2 regions of the Variovorax sp. 05T418 genome follow, and region 1 is predicted to be linked to the other one. Evidence: predicted binding sites of a transcription regulator. Region 1 holds the regulator's gene; the other holds the start of a gene.
What was found. The regulator sigma-54, encoded in region 1, starts transcription at its own class of promoters, with help from an activator protein. The targets are predictions, from matches to a motif close to TGGCANGNAANCTGCTTT.
Positions count from the first base shown of each region.

Region 1 (4,331 bases):
GAGCACCACGCTGGGCGGCGACGGGGAAAGGCGCAAGTGATCGAAGCCGCTGGAACCCAGAACGCCGACGGCACGCCGGGCAGCCGCCTGGTGGTGCGCGGCCTGCAGAAGAGCTACGGCAGCCGCAAGGTCGTGCGGGATGTCTCGCTCGACGTGCAAAAGGGCGAGGTCGTCGGGCTGCTCGGCCCCAACGGCGCCGGCAAGACCACCTCGTTCTACATGATCGTGGGGCTGGTGCGGGCCGATGCGGGCGAGATCACCATCGACGGCGAGCCCATCGCCCACATGCCGATCCACCGGCGCGCGCGCATGGGCCTGAGCTACCTGCCGCAGGAAGCCTCGATCTTCCGCAAGCTCACGGTCGAGGAAAACGTGCGCGCCGTGCTCGAGCTCCAGCGCGAGCCCGACGCCAGCGGCAAGCCCGCGCCGCTAACCAAGCAGCGCATCGAGGAGCGCCTCTCGGGCCTTTTGGCCGACCTGCGGGTGGACCATCTTCGCGATTCGCCCGCGCTCGCGCTCTCGGGCGGCGAGCGGCGCCGGGTCGAGATCGCCCGCGCGCTGGCCACGCAGCCGCGCTTCATCCTGCTGGACGAGCCCTTTGCCGGCATCGACCCGATCGCGGTGATCGAAATCCAACGGATCATCAGCTTCCTGAAGGAGCGCGGCATCGGCGTGCTCATCACCGACCACAACGTGCGTGAAACGCTGGGCATCTGCGATCACGCGTTCATCATCAGCGACGGGCATGTGCTGGCACAAGGCACACCCTCGGAGATCGTCGACAACGCCGAAGTACGCAGGGTGTACCTCGGCGAGCACTTCCGGATGTAAGGGAGGAGTCGGTCTCCATGAAGCAAGGGCTGTCCCTTCGCGTTTCGCAGCACCTGGCGCTCACGCCCCAGCTGCAGCAGTCGATCCGGCTGCTGCAGCTGTCCACGCTCGAACTGAGCCAGGAAGTGGAGCAGATGCTGGACGAGAACCCGTTCCTCGAACGCACCGCGGAAGAAGCCGCGCGCGAGGAATTCGGGCTCGACGCCATCGACACGCCGGTGCCGCGCGACGAGGCCGGTGAAGCCGCCGAGGGCGAATTCAGCTCGGCCCCGGCCAGCAGCGCGACCGCCACGTCCAGCGAAACCGCCTCCACGGCCGAGTCCGAGGTTCCCGCCGCCGACGCCACCGAGCGCGAGCCCGACTGGGAAGGCGACGGCACCGTCGACATGGCGCCCGACGACAGCGAATGGGGCAGCGATGCCCCCGCGCGCCAGAACAACCTGGGCGACGACGAGCGCGCCGACGCCACCGAGCTCGCGCGCAGCCAGGAGTCGCTGCAGTCCTTCCTGCACCGGCAGGCGCTGAGCCTGCGGCTCAACGAGAACGACAGCGCCGCGCTGCGCTTCCTGATCGAATCGCTCAACGACGACGGCTATCTCGAAGACTCCCTGCCGGCGCTGGCCTCGGGCCTCGCGGGCGACGACAACGACCAGTTCGACGAGCTGGTGCACCACTTCCAGGTGGCGCTCGGCCTGCTGCAGAGCCTGGAGCCGGCCGGCGTCGGCGCGCGCGACCTGGGCGAATGCCTTTGCATCCAGCTGCGCGCGCTCGCCAGCGAAAGCGAGACCGAGGAACAGGCGCTGGTGCGCAAGACCGCCATCGCGATCTGCAAGCAGCCGATGGAGCTGCTCGCGCGGCGCGACTTCAAGCGCCTGGCCACGCTCACGCGCACCAACGAAGAGCTGGTGCGCTCGGCGCTGCAGGTCATCTCGCGCCTGGAGCCCAAGCCGGGCCGCCGTTTTGTCGATGTCGAGCGCAACATCGTGATTCCCGACGTGATCGTCACCAAGATCGGCCGCGGCACCAATGCCAAGTTCCGCGTCATGCTCAACCCCGAAGTGATGCCGCGGCTGCGCGTGCACGACATCTATGCCGGCGCGCTCAAGTCGCACAAGGGCGAGGGCAGCCAGGCGCTGTCGCAGCGGCTGCAGGAGGCGCGCTGGTTCATCAAGAACATCCAGCAGCGCTTCGACACCATCCTGCGCGTGAGCAACGCCATCGTCGAGCGGCAGAAGAGCTTCTTCGTGCACGGCGAGCTCGCGATGCGACCCCTGGTGCTGCGCGAGATTGCCGACGAACTCGGCCTGCACGAATCGACCATCTCGCGCGTGACCACGGCCAAGTACATGTCCACGCCTTTCGGCACGGTCGAGCTCAAGTACTTCTTCGGCTCGGCGCTGGGCACCGAGACCGGCGGCAATGCATCGAGCACCGCGGTGCGCGCGCTGATCAAGCAGTTCGTGAGCTCCGAGAGCATCAAGAAGCCGCTGTCCGACAGCCAGATCTCCGAGATGCTCAAGGAGCAGGGCATCGAGTGCGCGCGCCGCACCGTGGCCAAGTACCGCGAGGCCCTGCGCATCGCGCCCGCCAACCTCCGCAAGGCGCTGTAGAAAGCCGCCGATGGCCCGTCGCCTGCTGTCGCGCTGTGGGCAATGGGTCTTCGCCATGGCGGCGGTGCTGCTGTTCGCCGGCTGCGCCACCCTGCCCGACGAGGCGCCGCGCCCGGGCACCCGGGCCATGGCCGCCTCGGCCGACACCGCGCTCGGCAAGATCGCGCTGGCCTCGCAGCCCGACCCCGACCTGAGCGGCTTTCGCCTGATGCCGGGCGGCGATTTCGCCTTCGACACGCGCATCCAGCTCGCGCGGCGCGCCCAGCGCACGCTCGACGTGCAGTACTACCAGATCGAGAACGACGAGACCGGCCGCTACCTGCTGCGCGCGCTGCGCGATGCGGCCCGGCGCGGCGTGCGCGTGCGGCTCCTGATGGACGATCTCTACACCTCGGGCGAGGACGAGCTGCTGCTCGGCCTGGCCGCCACGCCGAATGTCGAGCTGCGCCTGTTCAATCCCTTTCCGGCCGGGCGCGGCAGCCTGCTCAGGCGCTTCACCGCCTCGCTGTTCGACTTCAGCCGCGTCAACCGGCGCATGCACAACAAGCTCTTCATCGCCGATGGCGCGATGGCGGTGGCGGGCGGGCGCAACATCGGCAACCAGTATTTCAGGCGCACGGCGGGCGAGAATTTTCTCGATCTCGATACCTTCGTCGCCGGCGCGCTGATTCCGCGCCTGGGCGCGCTGTTCGACCAGTACTGGAACAGCGTCTATGTGCGGCCGGTCCAGTCGGTGGTGGCCAGCACACTGACACGTGACGAGCTGCAGAAGCGCTTCGACACCGCCACCGGCCCGGACACCACGCCGCCGCCGCCCCGGCCCGCGCCCAACGACCTGCTCGGCTACAGCCCGATCGCCGAAGACCTGGATGCCGGCAAGCTCGACCTGATCTGGACGCTGGCCGAGGCGTATGCCGATTCGCCCGAGCGCGTGATCGGCAAGACCGCCTCGTACGGCGGCGTGCCGCTGCTCGACGTCGACAGCGTGCGCTACAACGTGGTCGAGCAGATGCGCCGCGCGCGCTCCGAGGTGACCATCGTCTCGCCCTACCTGATCCCGGGCAAGGCGGGGCTCGAAGTGATGCGCGAGATCCGCCGGCGCAACGTGAAGATCAGCATCGTCACCAATTCCTTCGCCGCCACCGACGAGCCGCTGGTCCACACCGCCTACCGCCGCTACCGGCCCGAGATGCTCGAGCTCGGCGCCGAGCTGTACGAACTGAGCACCACGCGCACGCGTCGCAGCGTGCGCCTCGGCCTGTTCGGCACTTCGGTGGGGCGGCTGCATGCCAAGTCGGCGGTGATCGACCGGCAGGTTCTTTTCGTTGGCTCGATGAACTTCGACCCGCGCTCCGAAACGCACAACACCGAGATCGGCCTGTTCATCCGCAGCCCCGAGATGGCGCAGCAGACGCTCAAGCTCATCGAGGTGCTGAAGCAGCAGGGCGCCTACCGGCTGCGCTTTGCGAAGGACAGCGGCAATGCGCGCATCGAGTGGATCAGCGAGGAGGAGGCCGGCCGGACCACCGTGCTGAACGAGGAGCCCGACTCCGATTTCTGGGGCCGCACCATGCTCGAGATGCTGGCGCCGCTGACGCCCGAGAGCCTGCTGTAGTCCGCGCGGCTCAGCTGCTGCTGCGCACGCCCGACAGCAGCTTGAGGCCCAGCAGCACCATCACGCCGCCGGCCGCGCGGTCGATCCAGGCCTTGTAGCGCAGATAGGCCGAGCGCGGCGCCGCCGACGACAGCGCCAGCGCGACGACCGCATACCAGCCGGTCTCGATGCAGAAGATCACCGCCGGCACCGCAAGCGCCAGCGCCAGCGGCACCTCGCGCGGCAGGAAGGCCGCGAAGATGCTGGCGTAGACCACCGCCGTCTTCGGGTTGCTG
Region 1 covers NZ_JBFTLJ010000011.1:81,853-86,183, forward strand. The annotation lists gene lptA (lipopolysaccharide transport periplasmic protein LptA) at 1-40, shown strand, start outside; gene lptB (LPS export ABC transporter ATP-binding protein) at 37-831, shown strand; gene AC1DMS_RS21685 (RNA polymerase factor sigma-54) at 849-2,441, shown strand; gene AC1DMS_RS21690 (phospholipase D family protein) at 2,452-4,056, shown strand; gene AC1DMS_RS21695 (LysE family translocator) at 4,067-4,331, opposite strand, start outside.

Region 2 (4,331 bases), on a different contig from region 1:
GCGCGTGACGGTGCAGGACAGCAAGTCGGCGCCCGTGGTGAGCCACGAGTTCAAGTAGGCGCTGCTCTGCGCCTTGGCGGGGGCGCTCAGTTCCGCAGCGCCCTGCGGTACTGCACCGCCTCCGCCACATGCACCACCCCCACCGATTCGGCGCCCGCCAGGTCGGCCACGGTGCGCGCCACCTTGAGCGCGCGGTGCGTGCTGCGCGCCGACCAGCCGAGCTTGGCGGCGGCGTTGTAGACGAACTTGCGTGCCGCATCGTCGAGTGCGGCATGCTTGTCGATGGCGCCGGCCTGCAGCGCCTGGTTGGGGCTGCCCTGGCGCTGCAGCGCGAACTCGCGCGCGGCCACCACGCGGGTGCGGATGCTGGCCGTGGATTCGCCGGGCGGCGCATCGATGAGCTGCTGCGCCGACACCGCGGGCACCTCGATGTGCAGGTCGATGCGGTCCAGCAGCGGGCCGCTGAGCTTGGCCTGGTAGCGCGAGATCTGGTCCGGCGTGCAGCGGCAGGCCTTCAGCGTCGAGCCCAGGTAGCCGCAAGGGCAGGGGTTCATGGCCGCGACCAGCTGGAAGCGCGCCGGAAACTCGGCGCGACGGGCGGCGCGCGCGATGGTGATGGTGCCCGTCTCCAGCGGCTCGCGCAGCGCCTCGAGGGCCGAGCGCGCGAACTCCGGGAACTCGTCTAGGAAGAGCACGCCATGGTGCGCCTGCGAGATCTCGCCGGGCCGCGGGGGCGAGCCGCCGCCCACCAGCGCCACGGCGCTCGATGTGTGGTGGGGCGCCGAGGTCGGCCGGTTCATCCAGCGCGCGGCCGAAAAACTGCCGGCCAGGCTGGCCACGGCCGCGCTCTCCAGCGCCTCGTCGACGCTCATGGGCGGCAGCAGGCCGGCAAAGCGCTGCGCCAGCATCGACTTGCCCGAGCCGGGCTCGCCGACCATCAGCAGGCTGTGCCCGCCCGCGGCGGCGATCTCGAGGGCGCGCTTGGCGCCGGCGTGGCCCTTGACGTCGGCCAGGTCGGCATAGAGCGGCGCGGCCGCCGCGGCTGCGGCGTGCACGCGGGCCCAGCCGTCGGCGGCGGGCTGCTGCTGCTGCTGTTCCTCGCCTTGCGGCAGCGCGGCGCCCTCGGGCATGAAGCGCTGCACCACGTCCAGCAGGTGCCTGGCGCCGTACACCTCGCTGCCGGGCACCAGCGCCGCTTCCTGGGCGCTTGCGGCGGGCAGCACCAGCCGTGTCGCGATGCCGCTCGTGTGCAGGGCCAGCGCCATGGCGAGCGCGCCGCGCACCGGCCGCAGTTCGCCTGAAAGGGAGAGCTCGCCGGCAAATTCATGGCCCGCCAGCAGCGCAGGCTGGATCTGCCCGCTGGCCGCGAGGATGCCGAGCGCGATCGGCAGGTCGAAGCGGCCGGAATCCTTGGGCAGGTCGGCCGGCGCCAGGTTGACGACGATCTTCTTGTTGTTCGGAAACTCCAGGCCGGCGTTCTGGATGGCCGAGCGCACCCGCTCGCGCGCCTCCTTGACCTCGGTTTCCGCCAGCCCGACGAGCGTGAAGCTCGGCAGGCCGTTCGCCAGATGCACCTCGACCGTGACACTGGCCGCTTCCAGCCCAAGCAAAGCGCGGCTTTGCACCAAAGACAGGCTCATTCCACTCCCTCTCACCATTGTGGTGCGCCCGTTTTTGGCCGGGCTCATGCACCGCGGTGCCCCATGGGGTACCGCAACTGAACACGCTTGTAACTATTTCGCCTGGGTTGCAGGTGCGGGGGCGGCCGCCGTGCCGCAGGGCAAAACGTGCACTTTGGCACGCTCCCTGCTATGAGACGGTGTCCCCCAACAATCCAACCAACTCCGAGGAGTCTCGATGATGCACCGTAAATTCGCCCAGGCAATGGCCGTGGCCGCCCTTGCTGCCCTGCCGATGCTTGCGAGCGCACAGCTCACGGGGAATGTGGCACTGACCAGCAACTACAAGTTCCGCGGCCAGGACCAGGACATGATCGGGAAGAACGACTACGCCAAGACCAAGGGCTTCAAGCCCGCGATCCAGGGCGGCTTCGACTACGCCTTCGGCGAGACCGGCTTCTACGTGGGCAACTGGAACTCCAGCGTCAACTGGCTCAAGGGCAACAGCATCGAGAGCGACATCTACGGCGGCTACAAGTTCAAGGCCGGCCCCTTCGACATGGACGTGGGCGCGCTGACCTACATCTACCCGGGCAACTCCGCCGGCAACACCACCGAGCTGTACGGCGCCGGCACCTGGGCCGACGAGGCCATCGGCTCGTTCACGCTGAAATACTCGCACACGGTGTCGAAGGACTACTTCGGCTACGCGGGCAACAAGGCCGGCTCGGGCCTGAAGGGCACCAACACCGGCTACCTGAACCTGGCCTACAGCAAGGAGATCGTGCCCAAGCTCACGCTGAAGGCCGCCGTGGGCTACACCCACATGTCCAGCGACATCCGCAGCCTGGGCTACAAGAGCTACGTGGACTACAACGTGGGCGTGTCGTACGACTTCGGCAGCGGCCTCGCACTGGCCGGCTCGATCCAGGGCGCCAACAAGAAGAGCTCGTACCTGGCCGTGTCCAACCCGGGCGTCGACCTCGGCTTCGGCACCTTCGGTCAGACCACCTATTCGCCCAACAAGGCGCGCTTCATCGTTACGCTCAGCAAGACCCTGTAAGCAGGCACAAGAACAAGGTGCGGCCCAAGCTGCCGCACCATCCATTCCATCCAAGAAGGAGAAAGTCATCATGAAGCTGGTCACAGCCATCATCAAACCGTTCAAGCTCGACGAGGTGCGCGAAGCCCTCTCGGCCATCGGCGTGCAGGGCATCACGGTCACGGAGGTCAAGGGCTTCGGCCGCCAGAAGGGCCACACCGAGCTGTACCGCGGCGCGGAGTACGTGGTCGACTTCCTGCCCAAGGTCAAGATCGAGGCGGCGGTGTCCGACGACCTCGTGGACCGCGTGATCGAAGCCGTGGAGGGCGCGGCGCGCACCGGCAAGATCGGCGACGGAAAGATTTTTGTCTACAACCTCGAGCAGGTCGTTCGCATCCGCACCGGTGAAACCGGCCGCGAAGCCCTCTGATCCAGCCCGGAAAACAACAACCATGAAAAAACTGCTTGTTTCTCTCGCGCTCGGCCTGAGCCTGCTCGCTGCAGGCACGGCGAGCTTCGCCCAGGCGCCTGCTGCCACGCCCGAGGCGCCGGCGGCGTCCGCGCCCGCAGCCGCTGCTCCGGCACCTGCGGCCGCTCCGGCTGCCGCCGCACCCGCTGCGGCTGCCGAAGCAGCGCCCGCCGCGGCGCCTGCCGCTCCTTCCTTCAACAAGGGTGACACCAGCTGGATGATGCTGTCCACGCTGCTCGTCATCATGATGACCGTTCCCGGCCTGGCGCTGTTCTACGGCGGCCTGGTGCGCAGCAAGAACATGCTGTCGGTGCTGATGCAGGTGATGGTCACCTTCTCGATGATCGTGGTGCTGTGGCTCATCTATGGCTACAGCCTCGCGTTCACCGAGGGGAACGCCTTCTTCGGCGGATTCGACCGGCTCTTCATGAAGGGGATCTTCGATCCGGCCACCGGCGTGTTCGCGCCCGGCGCCACCTTCAGCAAGGGCGTCTACATCCCCGAGCTGCTGTTCGCCGCCTTCCAGGCCACCTTCGCCGGCATCACCTGCTGCCTGATCGTGGGTGCCTTCGCGGAACGCGCCAAGTTCTCGGCCGTGCTGCTGTTCATGGTCATCTGGTTCACCTTCAGCTATGCGCCGCTCGCGCACATGGTCTGGTTCTGGATGGGCCCGGACGCCTACACCGCCGCCAACGTGGTGGACGCACAGAACGCCAAGGCCGGCCTGATCTGGCAGTGGGGCGCGCTCGACTTCGCGGGCGGCACCGTGGTGCACATCAACGCCGCCGTGGCGGGCCTGGTGGGCGCCTTCGTGATCGGCAAGCGCGTGGGCTACGGCAAGGAAGCCTTCACGCCGCACTCGCTCACGCTCACCATGGTCGGCGCTTCGCTGCTGTGGGTCGGCTGGTTCGGCTTCAACGCCGGTTCGGCCCTGGAAGCCGGCACCAGCGCCGTGCTCGCCTTCATGAACACCTTCACCGCCACGGCCGCTGCCGTGCTCGCATGGTGCATCGGTGAAGCGCTGATGCGCGGCAAGGCCTCGATGCTGGGCGCCGCTTCAGGCGCCGTGGCAGGCCTGGTGGCCATCACCCCGGCCGCCGGCAACGTCGGCCTGATGGGCGCGATCATCATCGGCTTCATCGCCGGCTTCGCCTGCCTCTGGGGCGTCAACGGCCTCAAGAAGCTGCTCGGCGCGGACGAC
Region 2 covers NZ_JBFTLJ010000009.1:105,752-110,082, reverse strand. The annotation lists gene AC1DMS_RS19040 (serine/threonine-protein kinase) at 1-58, shown strand, start outside; gene AC1DMS_RS19035 (YifB family Mg chelatase-like AAA ATPase) at 87-1,640, opposite strand; gene AC1DMS_RS19030 (TorF family putative porin) at 1,858-2,682, shown strand; gene glnK (P-II family nitrogen regulator) at 2,753-3,091, shown strand; gene AC1DMS_RS19020 (ammonium transporter) at 3,114-4,331, shown strand, end outside.
Region 2: AC1DMS_RS19030 (TorF family putative porin) is a predicted target of sigma-54. The motif match lies at 1,796-1,813, and genes of this name have one in related genera.